2 regions of the Lactiplantibacillus sp. 30.2.29 genome follow, and region 2 is predicted to be linked to the other one. Evidence: riboswitches for the same ligand, from Rfam matches in the RefSeq annotation. Region 2 holds a riboswitch; the other holds the start of a gene.

Region 1 (7,863 bases), on a different contig from region 2:
TGCGAATTGAAGCAGATTGTATTGGTGAGTTAGCGGTTCCAGACGATGCCTTATATGGGATTCATACCTTGCGTGCGGTTCACAATTTTCCGATTTCTACGGAATTGATGCATCCGCTGATTATTCAAAGCCTCGTTCAAATCAAGAAGGCCGCTGCTAGTGTCAATGCGGCTGCTGGAACCTTAACGAGTGCTAAGGCGCAAGCCATTATTGCGGCATGCAATCAGTTGCTGCTCGGACGTTACGCGGATAACTTCATTGTCCCAGCGATTCAAGGTGGTGCCGGCACTTCGGCGAACATGAACGTCAATGAAGTCGTTGCTAATCTGGCGCACCAATTAGTGCCAGCGGTGACCGTGCATCCCAACGATGACGTCAACCAATCACAATCGACCAATGACACGTTTCCAACGGCTGGTAAAATGGCACTGCAGATCCAACTGCCAGGTTTATTGACGGCCCTCAGTCGACTAGTCCAGACGCTGTTAGTCAAGTCTCAACGTTATCAGGACGCCATCAAAGTTGGGCGAACCCAGCTTGAAGATGCGGTTCCTACCACCTATGGACGGACCTTTCATGCCTATTACCAGTTGTTCAAACGCGATTTGAGCCGGATTCGGCAGGCGGGGGAACAGTTACAGTTGGTCAATTTAGGTGGGACGGCAATTGGGACTGGCATCAACGCCACTGCGACCTATCAGCAGCAGATTCTGCAACAGCTACAACGGAATACGGGGTTAACTTTGGTCGCTGCGGATGATTTGATCGACGCGACGCAAAATTGTGATTTGTTTGTCGCCTTTTCGGCCGCGATGAAGACTCTAGCTGTCGACCTATCGAAATTCAGCAACGACTTACGATTGTTGGCGAGTGGTCCCCAAGCCGGATTTGGTGAGCTGAATTTACCTGCTCAACAAGCTGGCTCCTCAATCATGCCTGGAAAAATCAACCCAGTTATTCCAGAAGTGGTCAACCAAGTCGCGTTTGAAGTGATGGGCAACGATACAACGGTCACTATGGCGGCGGAGGCTGGTCAACTGGAGCTCAATGCTTTTGAACCGATCATGTTACGCGCCTTGTTGGCCAGTGAAGCCCATTTACAGCACGCTATTGAAACGCTGGTCGATCACTGTGTTCGGCAATTGACGGTCAACCGGGAACGGTGCGCAGACCAAGTCGCACACTCCGCAATCACCGCAACGGTCCTAGCACCGTATCTAGGTTATGAAATGACGACGATCCTGATCAAGGAAGCATTGGCTGCCCATCAAGCCATCCCGGTATTACTACGCCAGCGCGAATTATTACCAGAAGCCCTCATTGAACAATTATTCTCACCAACCGGACTAATGCAGCCCCGGATGGCCCAGACACCACCGTTGAACGTGGCCGCAAAGTAACGTTCAAGATTAACCAGGTGACATGAATTAACGCAAGGCAATCGATTGTAAAAAAATAGACGTGTCAGGATTTTCAATAATTCTGATACGTCTATTTTAGATTGATTTGGGTAGTGGCGCTGGTTTGAATGCCAGTGCACCCGCTAGGTCCAGCTTGTTGCAAGCACTAATGTAAGTTCACAAGCGCAAAGACGATTGGAATTGTGACGACGCTTAAAATCGTTGAAATACTCATGAGTGCGACCGCCGGGCCGGGGTTGCCATGGACTTTCAGCGAAAATAAAACGACGATACCGGCGACTGGGCAGGCAGCCATCAACACGGTCGTATACAGCGGCACACCAGTGATTCCCATCAGCTGCAGGACGACGATCGCTAGGTAGGGGAACAGCAAATTACGGAGCAACAGCACCCACCAGAGGCGCTTATCAAGTGTGGCGCGATTTAGTTTGACATCCGCCAAGCTATTACCGATGACGATCATCGATAGCGGCGTGTTGACTGAGCTGACGTATTTAATCGCACTATTCGCGATGGTCGGTAACCGAAATGACGTCACGAACAGAATTAAACCGACCACGATGGCAATGATATTGGGATTCAACACGATTTGCTTGAAGTTTTCACGGCGGTTCCCTTGTCGGCCAGTAAACAGGCTAATGCCGTGCGTCCAACTGAAAATGTTAAAGGCTGCCAGCGATGCGACCGCGAAGAAGACACCGGTCGCGCCGAATAGTGAGCTGGTCAGTGGAATGCCCATAAAGCCAGCGTTCGAATAAACGGAACCGTAGCGCATAATGCGCCGCAAATTTGGATCTGCCACCGGTTTGAATAATAGCTGAGTCACAATAATCATAATAATGTAAATGATGATAATCCCGACAATCACGCGTGCCAGTAACTGCAATCGGTCCGCCGAGAACGATTGCTCAAACGCCTGAATAATCAGGCAGGGTGAAACGATGTACAATAGAATGTTCGTTAAGTCAGTCGAAGTCTGGGCATGCATAAAGCCGAGCTTATTCACCAGTAGTCCGACCAACATCAGAATGAACATCAAAACAATTTGACTCGTAAGTTGCGTAAGATTCATGTGCATGACCCCAATAAATTAGAATAGTCCCATTATTGGGGTTGGTACGGGCGTTTGTCAATACGCGTTTAAGCGGAGTGATGGGCCTGAGCAACGTCGACGTGGTGCTTGAGGTGTGGAAAGACGTGGTGCTTGAGGTGTGGAAAGACGTGGTGATCCGACCAGCCCATGATGGCACCTTGGGCGATTAGGGCAAAGGCGGTACCGAACCCGATCGCACGCAGGTGTCCAGTGGCGAAAAATGAGATGACGATGATCGCGAGAGGTGGCAGATAACTGGTCCATTGCGCGATGATGGCTGAGCCGTGGAGGAACCGGAACCGTAAAATGTACGATAAGTCATCGTTGGGATGTTGAATTAAATTACACCGTTGATAAATGGACACGGCCGCGGCCACCCCTAACAAGCCTAAGACGTTGAGAATCAGGCGCGGAATCAGTGGGAGTGCCGGAATTCTCAGCCAATCCCAGAAATAGCCGATAAACTGCACGAGGTAGCTAAACGGCACGATGTATAGGAGATTAGAAATAAAGCGGCGCCGGTCAAAATGCCCCAATAACAGTTGATTGAGGATGGTGACGACCACGCCGTATAAGAGGAGTGTCGTTCCGAGTGAGATATGCGTCCAGTCGGAGAGGTTAACGCTGGAGCCAGTCCAGACCGCACTCCCGAGACTAGTTGAAATCGTCAGAGCATTAGCGGCAGAATTAAGTAAGATGGAAAAAATTAAGAAACCAAAACGTTGACGAAAATCTGGAATATTCAACACGACGAAGCGACCTTTCGATTAACAGAATGTAAACTCATTATAACCGCTTTCACGAGCAGTTGTCACGGCCAGACTCATGAAAATATGCTATACTAGTTCCACGAATAGTTTTTACGGTTGAAGGACACTTCAAGAATGCGGACTACTTTTGGGTTGGGTAGTCGCTTCTTGACGTGTCTTTTTTGGGAATTAGGAGGTTCTATGGATTACGTTGGTAGTTTAGCATTAATTTTAATCGTGACCGCGGTCGCTGGCCATTTGAGTGTCCGCATGGGCTTACCGGCCGTGATTGGTCAGTTATTGAGTGGTATCGTCTTGGGTCCCGCTGTGCTCGGCTGGGTCTCAGCCACGAGTTTCATCAAGGACTTCGCCGAACTGGGCGTTATCATTTTGATGTTCATGGCCGGGTTGGAAAGTAATTTACAGTTATTAAAAAAATATTGGCGTCCCAGCCTGTTAGTCGCCGTGCTGGGGGTGATTTTGCCCGTCGGCGTCATTGATTGGTGCAGTCAGATGTTTCATTTGAATGCCACTGAAAGTTTGTTTTTGGGCGTGACCTTTGCGGCGACGTCGGTTTCCATTTCTGTGGCCGTGTTGAAAGAACTTGGCGCACTCGATGGTAAGGAAGGCACCACGATTTTGGGTGCGGCCGTCGTGGATGACGTACTGGCCGTGCTGATTTTAAGTCTGATGATTAGCCTATTCGGTAGTGAAGTCAGCGGTGGAGGGAGTCACGCCTCGACGAATCTGGGGTTGTCGTTAGCGATTCAGCTGGCGTTCTTCATTGCCTTGTTCTTCGTGGTCAAATGGGTCGTGCCACACTTGATGGCGGTCGGGAATGCACTATTAGTGCCGACGTCGATTACGCTGATGTCGCTGGTGATTTGTTTTGGCCTCTCTTATTTAGCCGATATGATTGGCCTGAGTGCCGTGATTGGGGCATTTTTCGCTGGTATTGCAGTTGGTCAGACCGATTATCACGAGGTCATTGATGACCATATCCAGCCGATTGGGAATGCGGTCTTCATCCCCGTCTTCTTCGTCAGCATCGGCTTGAACATGTCATTTAAAGGCTTCTTGAGCGATTTCTGGTTCATTGTCGTGATTACGATTGCGGCAATCATCACGAAATTACTCGGGGCCGGAATTGGTGCACGTTTAGCCGGCTTCAACTGGTTGAGTGGGTATGAAATCGGGGCCGGGATGGTCTCGCGGGGTGAAATGGCGCTGATTATTGCGCAGATTGGGTATCAAGGAAAGTTGTTGTCAGCTGACCGGTATTCGGCAGTTATCACGGCAATTATTCTGACAACCTTGATTGCCCCGTTGCTCCTGCGTGGGGCAGTTAAACGGCAGGCAGCTGCTTGAGTCTGTGGTCAGTCGTTATCCGATTAGCCGTTAATTGATACAAATGGATTTGAAGAAAAGACCGGTTTGGCGATGATTGCCAAATCGGTCTTTTGCATGCTATTCAGTTGGCAGTCGTTGAAAATGGACTTCAGCGAGTTGGTCATAGTGGTTGGTCGCGACCAGTTCAAAACGTTGCTGATGCGCCACGGCAGTGAACAGTGGAATGCCAGTGCCGAGGATGATCGGTGCGATTTGAATGTAGAGGTCGTCAATCAGGTCCGCGGCGAGTAGTGGCATTAAGACGCCGGCGCCACCAACGATCCAGATGTTACGACCGGGCGCTAGTCGGAGGTCTTGAACAATGTCTGCAACCGGGCTGTTGGTGAATTGCGTGCGCTCGTCACCTGGTTGCGGCTGGCTCGTCATCACAATGTTGCGAGTCGCTGGATTGTAAGGATTGATGAGCTGATCGGTCGTTTGTTCTATCGTGTACTCGTAAGTATGGCGACCCATAATGGCCGTATCAACTTGCTGCATGAACGCTTCGGTAGGGGCATCGTTAGCGCCGGGCGTCTGGAATAACCAGTCGAGACGATTATCTTTAGTCGCAAGGTAACCGTCAATTGAAATGGCCCCATAAAACTGAACTTTACGCATGATTCGACACCTACTTTATCTTTAGTAGTCACATTGTACCATGTTTTCCAGCGCTACACTTACTGAACTCCGGTAAAAGTTCAGTTGCATAATTAATGGACGAGTGGGTGGCGCGGAAAATGGCACAAGCACCGGCGAAACGTTCTAACCACTTGAATGTCGTGAACAGTACTGTTTTGGTGGTTTCCAATTACGGTCGTCTCCGCTATAATTGGACTAGCATTTCATACAATTCAGCATGATTGTTTGCAATCTGCTGGTCTGGTTCGTAAACTGCCCAGAATAAAAAACCAAGAACTTCAGTAATCGGAGGTAGGAGAATGAATGCAACTCGTAACGTTATTATTGATTGCGATCCCGGAATCGATGACAGTTTAGCTTTATTACTGGCATTAAAATCACCGGCACTTAATGTGATTGGGATTACGATCGTTTGTGGGAACGTGCCCACCCACATCGGGGCAGAAAACGCCCTCAAAATTTTAGATTTGGCAGACCGATTGGATATTCCGGTCTACTTAGGCGCCAACCGTCCACTGGAAGTGCCGTACACCAGTGCACAAGACACGCACGGTGATGATGGCCTCGGGAATAGCCAGATTCCGGAAGTCACAGCGGTTCGGCCGATTCAGGATGCCGTTTCCTTTATTGTGGATACACTGACCGAAGCACCGACCACGTCAATTCTGGCATTGGGACCACTGACCAATATTGCCACGGTACTACAGCGTGACCCGCAACTATTTGAACAAGTCGAACAGTTTACCTTGATGGGCGGCAGTTATCGCAGTCATGGCAATTGTTCACCAGTGGCAGAATATAATTTCTGGTGTGATCCGGATGCGGCCAAAGTCGTCTTTGATTTAATGCCGGTCCCGATTCAAATGGTCGGCTTAGATGTCACGCGAAAAATCGTCTTAACGCCGAGTTTGTTGACGTATATTAAAGACATCAATCCTGAGCTAGGATCCTTTGTCGAAAAAATCACCAAGTTCTATTTTGATTTCCACTGGCAGTACGAACGGGTGATTGGCTGCGTCATCAATGATCCGTTAGCCGTGGCTGCGATGATTGACCCGGCCATTTTAGCGGGCTTCGAAAGTTATACGACGGTGGCGACGACGGGGGTTGCCCGCGGTCAGTCGATTGTCGATGACCATGACTTCTGGCACACGCCGGCTAATAGTGAAATTATGACGGATGTTGATGTCCCAGCATTCTGGCGGTTATTCCTGACGACTGTATTCGGGGCGACCGAGCCTGATTTGACCCAAGTCCTGAACCAATTGGTGACGCCATGCGAAAAATAAAGACGCGGACGATTACCTTACTAGCGCTGTGCATCGCTTTGAACTTCGTCGGGAGTAACATTGCACTGATGCTAAAATTACCGATTTACCTTGATTCGATTGGCACGGTCCTCGCTGCGGCGGTCTTTGGGCCACTCGGTGGGATGCTGGCTGGTGGTGCGACGGGTGTGATCGTCGGTGCCACGACTGATTTATACTCACTATTTTTCATGCCAGTTCAATTGGTGACGGGGCTAGTCGCTGGTCTGCTCTACCGGCGGGTCAAACCGGGAACATGGTGGTCTAACTGGTGGTTAGCGGCGGTCATCTCGTTACCCGGCACACTGTTGTCGACGGCAATTACCGTGATCCTATTTCAAGGCATCACGTCGTCAGGTTCCAGCATGCTAGTCCAACTGTTATTAGGGACTGGAATGGCAAAACCACTGGCAGTGTTCTTGATTCAGGTGGGTACTGATTACCTCGACCGTTTTATTACGGTATACGTGGTCGCGCTGGTGTATCGCGCCTTACGCTACAAATTACCACAAGCTAATTAGAGCCGTTTGATATAAAAATATTAATCGCTAAAAATGATCTTCAGCCAGTTCGGGTGACCTCACTTGAGCTGGCTTTTTTGCACGGCAATATTACGAGTGAAGAATCCGTGCCGACATCATTGAAAGCGTGACTGTTATCAATTAGGATTAAATATGATTAAATTGTGCTATTTTTGGAGCTCAAGTGCTACCAGCTAAGAACCGCTGGAAACAAAGCGAGTTAGCGTAAAGCTGTCGTTTTGTTCGTCCTACACCGGCTTCCAGGCATTTCTGACAACGCTGGAACGCGATGGACACAGATTTAAGCCGACAACCCACGTCTTAAATACTGGTCTTTCACTAACCAAGCAAAAGACGCTTGCTAAGTGAAATTTCATCGCTGAGCATTGTCAGAAACACCTTCCAGCCGGGATGGTATTCGAAAGGCAGATGTGTGCGCACTCGACTTTTTATTGAATTAGTCGTTGATTCTTAGCCGCGGTCATTTTGATAGTCAACTATAAGACTAGTTTCTAATGATAGCTAAGCTTTCTTGCTTGTGCCATCAGACGAGCGACTTAACTGAAGTTGTTAGAATTTTCTCTGGTCGCTTGACGTAGCAAAACCTTGAGTTCTAAACGTGGCTGCTGAAAGATTAAATTACTGATTTGTCGTTCACCGCTCCAAAGTGAAATCAGACTTCAAAATGGGTGTTTATCTCCACTTTGAGGTCTGATTTTGTGGTTTTGGGCGATGTCTCCACGG
Region 2 (7,863 bases):
ACCAATTCGTTCAGGCAGCGGTCAAGCAGCATTTAAACAATGCCAAAGTTACCGTTTCAGCGGTGCCGTCCAAGTCATCCGGAGATGCCGTCACCTCTGGCAATTATGATATGACTTATACGCTGTGGCTAGCGGACTACGCGGACCCAGTCTCGTTCTTCGACATCCTAACTAAGAACAACCCGCAAAACTACGGTCACTATGACGATACCGTCTTCAACCAACAAATTAGTGCCGCGCACAATCAAAATGCAACGAACACAACTGCTTACTGGAAAAACATGCGAACGGCTGCTAATCGGCTGAACCAAACCGCTGCGGTGGTGCCACTGTATAACATGACGGAAAGTCATCTCGTTAATTCCAATTTGAAAGGCGTAAGCTACCATTCCGTTGGCGAGAACGACTATACTCGGGCGTATTTCAAATAATTGTTTAAGTAACGCATTGTGCTAGTTAACTTGTCATGATTCATGGTTAAATCATGACAAGTTGGCGTCCTGTTCGTCAGCCGATGCGCGCCTTATTCCGACTTCCGGGGCCGGCTGACAACGCTGGAACAGGGCGGACATCGATTTGAACTCACGCAGAAGACCACTGCGCAATTTCAAATACGAGTCTTCTTCTAGCCCGGGAAGACCACCCGGACAAGAAGAATTTCGCCCTTGAGCATTGTCCGCCAGCCCCTCCAGTCGGGAACCCGCTCGAATGGCGGATGAGCAACCACTTAATTTAGCACAATTGTCCACTGAATATTGGGAGACTGTTCCTTCAAACAGACTTTAAATCAGCATCGCTAATGATTATGACAGTTAAATACTGAGAAAATGGATGAATATTATCAACTAGTCCCAACAAAAAATCAGTCTTGAGGCTAGCTGATAGCATCGCCAATCATGTAAAATCTCGGACTTGGCCATCTCAGTCGAAAAGGAAAATACCAACAATGTTCAGTAATATTGACGGTTGATCAAATCGAAAGAAGCGTATGACAGCTTAGGGATCGCTTCAGACTAACCTTAGAGTTTGATGCTAAATGACTCGTTACTAAGAATCAACGACTAGTTCATCAAAAGTTAGGTCCGCACACGTCAGCCTTTCGAATAGGATCCCCGGCCGGAAGGTGTTTCTGACAATGCTCAGCGATAAAATTCCACTTAGCAAGCGTTTTGTGCTTGGTTAGTGGAAGACCAGTATTTAAGACGTGGGCTTGTCGGCTTAAATCTGTGTCCATCGCGTTCCAGCATTGTCAGAAATTCCTGGAGGCCGGTGTAGGACGCGACTATCAAATCAGGTTTACGCTAACTCGCCTCGTTTCCAGCGGGTCACAGCTGGCCGCTTTTGACTTTGATTTTGACTTTGATTTCGACGTTGCCCTTGCTCCAATCCTCAATCCAACTCAAAAAGACCGTTACAATCACCGACATGAATCGGTATTGTAACGGTCTTTTAGGTCATCTAGACACGAGTTAACCTATTGGATCCGGTCACTAAAGTGTAAGATGCGATCTAAGCTATACATAATTGGTGCGGTAATACTCATGATAATTAATTCGGATAATGCGGTCGTAAGGTACGTTGGCCAGAATGCGACGCCGCTGCTCATCATGGTGATCATGATGGCAATCATGAACATCGAGACGGTGAAGAGGAAGATGTTCAGTAACATCCGCTGCCACACCGTCTTCAACTTAGGCGCGAGCCAAGTCAAAATCAGTAAGGCCAGTAAGGATTGGCCGCCACCGAATAAGACGTTAAGTAGGCTGGCACCTGGGCCAAAGGCGTCGAATAAAATCACCCCGGCAACGATGCCCCAAATATACTTGCGATTGAAGACTGCCAAATGATTCAGGCCTTCTGAGACCCGAAATTGGATGGCACCCGAGGCCAGACTGAAGGCTGCGGGACCGAGACATAGTACGACATACATTGCAGCGACCAGGGCATTAATGATCCATGGTCGAATTTTGGATTGCGTCATCCGCTTGATTCCTCCTAGTTTTTTAACGTGGGATGGTTACGAACCACGTATTAATTATGAAACAAAGCGAATATTATCGTAGCACGCCCTCAGCTTTCCCGCAAGCCAGCTAGGCAAAAATGCTGTCGGGAATAAATAGATCGCCCAAAGTTGCGGCCATGACTGCCTTGATTGCGGGCATTCGGTTGGCGGCCTCCTCGAAGACGACCGATTGCTTGCTTTGGAAGACGTCGTCGGTGATTTCAAACGCCGCAAGCTGGTATTGTTCACCGAGTTTGGCACCGAGATCAGTCTGATGGTCATGGAGTGCTGGTAAACAGTGCATGACGATGGTCGTGTCCTTGCCAGTTGCCGCTAGCAGGTCGGCGTTAATTTGAAATGGCAAGAGTTGTTTGATTCGTGCGCCATAATCGACCTGTTCACCCATGGAGACCCAGACATCCGTATACAAGGCATCTGCTTGGGCCACGGCCTGCTGCGGGTCGGCCGTGATCACGACGGTGCTTCCGGCGGCTTGCGCATACTGTTGTGCTAACGCGGTCACGTGGGCATCCGGCTGGAGTGCTGCGGGTGCGCCGATTGCCATATTGATACCGAGCATGGCACCAGCGACTAACAAACTGTTGGCCATATTATTGCGGCCGTCACCAACGTACGCTAGTGTCAGTCCTTTTAAATGTCCGAAGTGTTCTTTGAGCGTTAAAAAGTCGGCTAAAATCTGGGTCGGATGCCAGTCATCCGTTAGACCGTTCCATACCGGTACGCCGCTATATTGCGCTAAGTCCTCGACAGTAGCCTGTTTGAAGCCCCGAAACTCGATGCCGTCATACATTGAGCCGAGCACTTTGGCCGTATCAACGACCGATTCCTTAGTGCCAAACTGAATATCGTTTTTACCGAGAAATTCAGGATGCGCGCCCAGGTCATTAGCTGCGACCGTAAAAGCCGAGCGCGTCCGTGTCGAAGTCTTCTCAAAGAGCAACGCGATATTCTTACCTTGTAAATAAGGATGCGGAATATGTTGGGCTTTGAGCGCTTTTAAATGGCTCGCAAAATCGATCAGATAGGTCAATTCTGCGGGTGTAAAGTCGATTTCTTTTAAAAATGACTGACCTTGAAAATGATTATTCATGGGTTTAAACCTCCGTCGTTAAAGCTGATAAGACTTGCGTAATCGTGGCAACTCCGGCTAATAAGTCGTCGGGTTGCATCACGATCGGTGGCAATAGGCGTAACGTATTATCCCCAGCCGATAGTGTCAATAACCCGGCTGCTTGTAATTGGGTGATGACCTGGCTGACGGGCAGCTGCTCGTCCAAATGAATCCCGACCATCAAACCTTTACCCGTCAATTGTTTGACGGCTGGTAATGGGGCCACCTGAGTCTCAAGCGCGTGCCACAAGGTTGCGGCGTGGTCACGAACTTCCGCTAACAACTCGGGGGTCAATTGCGTCAAAACACTGTTTGCGGCCGCCATTGCGAGGGCGTTGCCCGCAAAAGTCGAGCCATGGCTACCCGGACCAAACGCGCTCGCGAATTGCTTGCGGCCAACCATTGCGCCAACCGGAATCCCGTTTGCTAACCCCTTCGCAACCGTATAAATGTCGGGGTCCAGGCCGTAGCCTTCATACGCCATCCGGTAACCGGTCCGGCCGATGCCCGTCTGAACTTCATCAATAATCAGTAAGACGCCGGTTGCCTGACATTTCGCATTAACGTGTTGTAACCAGGCTTGTTCACCCGTGTAGACGCCACCCTCACCTTGGACGACTTCTAGAATGACCGCTGCTAAGTCCGGAGTGATTTGTGCTAGTGCCGCCTCATCGTTGTAAGGGGCAAAACTAATTCCTGGGACCAATGGCGCGTAACCGGCTTGAATGTGGGGATTGCCCGTCATCGACATCGCACCATAAGTCCGGCCGTGAAAGGAATGTTGGAAGGCTAAGATATTAGTCTTACCCGTATATTTGCGGGCGAGTTTGAGCGCCGCTTCGTTGGCCTCGGTCCCGGAATTGGCAAAATACACCAACCGGTCTTCACCGTGGGTCAATAAGCCGGCGACTTGGTCCTGCAAGTCATTTTCATAGAGATTTGGCGTATGCCAGATATGCGTCAATTGCTCAGCGACCGCTTGTTGAATCTGGGGTTGATGGTAGCCAAAGTTACAGACCCCGATACCGGCCGTGAAATCTAAGTATGTGTTGCCGTGATTGTCCGTCAAGTGAACGCCTTGACCGTCTTCAATCACAAATGGGAACCGTTGGTAAGTTGGAAAAACGTGTTGCATGGTCATACGGCCACCTCCTGAATAATTGCTGTACCGGGACGATCAATGGCATTCGTAATGACTGCCTGCTTGACACCGGTCTGAATTGCGGCGATTGCCGCCCGTACTTTGGGTTGCATGCCCGCCGTGATAACGGCCGTTTGAATCAATCGCTGGGCCTGATGAGGCGAAAGTGACGTCATCAAATTGCCATGGTGCATGATGCCGGGAACATCCGTCAACAAGACTAATTTTTCTGCGTGTAACTGTTGTGCTAGAACCGTCGCCGCCATATCGGCATTAACATTCAACCATTGCCCATTTTCTGTAAGGGCCAGAGGTGCCAAAACGCCAATGTGGTGAGCCAACAGATGACTGAGCTGGTTGTCGTCGACTGCCGTGATGCGGCCAACATAGCCCAACTGTTGGTAATCGACGAGTTCCCCCGTCAACAATTGATTGTCGGCAGCATTCAGTCCAAGTACTGGTAGTCCATGTTGACTGAGTTGGCTCAGCAATGCGGGTTGCGCATCCCCTAACAGCGCTAGTTTGGTCAAATTAAGGGTAGCGGCATCCGTGACGCGTAAGCCGTTGACTTTTTTGACTGGCAGGGCCAATTCATCCGTCAGCTGCGTAATCATTGGGCCGCCGCCATGTACGATCAGTAGTTGATAATCTTGGTCGCGCCAGTGCTGTAACTGGGTAAAAAACGTTGGTTGTAGTTGGTGGATCGCCTGCCCGCCAATTTTAATTACGATTAACTTTTGCATCATGTGACAGACCTCCGTTTAAGTATGGTAGCTGGCGTTGATTTTGACATAGTTGTAAGTCAGGTCACAGCCCCACGCCTGTCCACTGGCCGTGCCATGGTGCAAATCGACGTCAATCATGATTTGACTGTCATGCAAGGTCCCTTGAACGGCGGCTAGGTCAAAGTCAACCGCTAAACTGTCCTGAACTAGTGGAATCCCATTCATTTCAATATCGACCGTGTCGATGTCAATGTCTGCATCGGTCGCGCCAATCGTACTGATGATCCGGCCCCAGTTCGGGTCTTCGCCAAAGATGGCGGCCTTCACGAGGTTGGAACCCACGATGGCCTTGGCAATCTTTTGACCATCTTCATCCGAGGCCGCGTGGGTCACGTTACATTCGACTAACTTGGTCGCCCCTTCACCGTCCGCCGCAATTTGTTTGGCGAGTTGCCCCAAGACATAATGCAAGGCTTGATTAAAAATGTCATAGTCGGTGGTCCCGGGTTCTAAGCTAGGATTGTCGGCTAACCCGTTGGCCATCGTTACGACCATGTCATTGGTAGAGGTATCGCCATCGACCGTGATTTGGTTAAAGGTCGAATCCACGTTGGTACTTAACATGCTTTGGAGCACGTCGCCATCTACCTGGGCATCAGTCGTGACAAAGCCGAGCATCGTGGCCATCTTCGGATGAATCATCCCGGACCCCTTGGCAAATCCGGTCAGCGTCACTAAATGGCCACTCAATTCACACTGCACACAGACGGTTTTCGGATGTTTGTCGGTCGTCAAAACGGCGTAGGTCACGGCATCGCTCTTAGTCGGTGTCAACTGTGGTAAGCCATTTTGAATTTTATCCATCGGTAGCTGAGCCCCAATCAATCCGGTCGAAGCCACGCCAATCAAGTCAGGGGCAACGGCTAGTTTATTGGCTAGCCAAGTTTGTTCTTGCAAGGCATTTTGCCAGCCCTGCGCACCGGTACAGGAATTGGCGATGGCGCTGTTCAACAATAAGCCCTGTAACTGATGATTGTGGTCGATCATCTGCTTGGTCAGCTTAGTAGGTGCCGCCTGAAACTGGTTCGTGGTATACGTTCCAGCCGCACTGGCAGGCACTTTTGAAAACAACCAGCCGAAATCTTTCTTATGCCGACGTAGCCCAATATGAATGCCATCACTGTAAAACCCATTCGGCCACTGAAAAGCGACCGTTTCAAATTTCGTATTCGTTAAAACTTGCATCTGAATAACTTCCTCTCTTATGGAACTACCGGACATGGAAACTACGGGTCATAGAACGACGAGTCATGCATCCAAGAGTCATAAAACTAGGGTCATAAAACTAGCGTCCTAAAACGACGAATTAAGGGAATACGGGTAATGTCGGTAGCCCTGCCGTCACGGGTAACTCAAAGTAACGATTGAAGTTTTGAATGGCCTGGCCCGCCGCCCCCTTCATTAAATTGTCGATGACGCTGACGACCACGATCGTATTCGTGACCGGATTATAATCGACCCCTAACGCGCAGTTGTTCGACCCAACGACGTCTTTTAAGGTCGGCATGCCCGTTGGTAAAACTTGCACGAACGGTTGCGCTTGATAGCTGTCATTAAACGTGGCCTGAAGTTGCGCCGTCGTCAGTGGTTGTTGGGCCTTGGCGTAAATTGTGGCCATAATGCCGCGGGTCACGGGAATCAGCGTCGTTGTAAATTCGATGGCCGGAACCGCTGACCACCATTGCTGCAATTGCTGCATGATCTCTGGAATGTGCTGATGCTGGTTTAATTTGTATAAACTCAAATTATCATTCACGGCAACGTAGTGACTACTATCCGTCGCACGTTTGCCCGCCCCCGATAACCCCGACTTGGCATCGACGACGATCGAGGTCGGGTCAATCAACTGATGCTGGACGAGCGGTGCTAATCCTAATAGCGTCGCCGTTGCGTAACACCCCGGATTAGCAATGTAGGTCGTCAGGGTGGCCGGTATATCTGCTAAACCGTAACTCGCCTGCGCCAACGCTGCGGCCGGAGCGGGCTCACGATGATACCAATGTTGATACTGTTGTGGGTCATGTAGTCGAAAATCACCAGACAAATCGATGACTGGAAAATGTGCTTCAATTAATGGTAAGGCGAGCTGCCGGGTGATTCCCGCCGAAGTGGCGAAGAAGACGACCGCATCGTCGCGCATAATTGTAGCTGCATCGAATGGTCGAATCTCAGCCGTTTCTTCCTGGTACATCGTGGCAACCGTCTTTAATGGAACGGTCGCCGCATCCGCATGCCCGTATAAGTGGATCTCATCAACTTGCGGGTGTTGCTTCAAGAGTCGGTACAACACCATGCCACTGTATCCCGTAACGCCAACTAGCGCGACTTGCATATAATCACCTCAAATATTCAAAAATAGTTTTCAAATCGCATATTCATGCAACGAGTATGCTTCACACTATATTCTCATTATTTTTAAAACGCAAGCTTTTTTGAAAAAATATTCAAATTAATTCATTATAATGCATAAAATTGACTTTATTCAGCCGTTTATACAGTTATTTTGTATTTTTAATTGACATTCGTTTTAAAATGCTGTTTACTTATCCCATTAACTAAAATAAAATTTTAACCAAATCATCAGAAAGGGTGCGATTGGGATGAACAAATACTTAACTTTAGCGGATGGCACACAGTGGATTGGAACGGCGATTGGGGATTGCCAATTAGAGACGTCCGGACAAGTCGTCTTCAATACGGGGATGACCGGTTATCAAGAAACGCTGACTGATCCGTCCTACTTAAATCAAATGATTGCTTTTACTTACCCCTTAATTGGTAACTATGGCATCGACCCGACCGT

What was found. Region 2 has a riboswitch for preQ1 ahead of KGF65_RS05855 (QueT transporter family protein). Riboswitches for the same ligand answer to the same signal wherever they lie in the genome.
Region 1: linked by a shared signal. The riboswitch ahead of KGF65_RS10350 (nucleoside hydrolase) and the one ahead of KGF65_RS05855 (QueT transporter family protein) in region 2 are both predicted to bind preQ1.

Annotation. Positions count from the first base shown of each region.
Region 1 covers NZ_JAGYGU010000016.1:61,675-69,537, forward strand. The annotation lists gene KGF65_RS10325 (aspartate ammonia-lyase) at 1-1,400, shown strand, start outside; gene KGF65_RS10330 (AEC family transporter) at 1,567-2,493, opposite strand; gene KGF65_RS10335 (YitT family protein) at 2,562-3,263, opposite strand; gene KGF65_RS10340 (cation:proton antiporter) at 3,465-4,631, shown strand; gene KGF65_RS10345 (dihydrofolate reductase family protein) at 4,731-5,270, opposite strand; PreQ1 riboswitch class I at 5,526-5,570, shown strand; gene KGF65_RS10350 (nucleoside hydrolase) at 5,591-6,580, shown strand; gene KGF65_RS10355 (ECF transporter S component) at 6,568-7,119, shown strand.
Region 2 covers NZ_JAGYGU010000008.1:24,447-32,309, forward strand. The annotation lists gene KGF65_RS05850 (peptide ABC transporter substrate-binding protein) at 1-431, shown strand, start outside; gene KGF65_RS05855 (QueT transporter family protein) at 1,475-1,981, opposite strand; PreQ1 riboswitch class I at 1,990-2,034, opposite strand; gene argF (ornithine carbamoyltransferase) at 2,091-3,113, opposite strand; gene KGF65_RS05865 (acetylornithine transaminase) at 3,118-4,275, opposite strand; gene argB (acetylglutamate kinase) at 4,272-5,018, opposite strand; gene argJ (bifunctional glutamate N-acetyltransferase/amino-acid acetyltransferase ArgJ) at 5,037-6,245, opposite strand; gene argC (N-acetyl-gamma-glutamyl-phosphate reductase) at 6,367-7,392, opposite strand; gene KGF65_RS05885 (carbamoyl phosphate synthase small subunit) at 7,661-7,863, shown strand, end outside.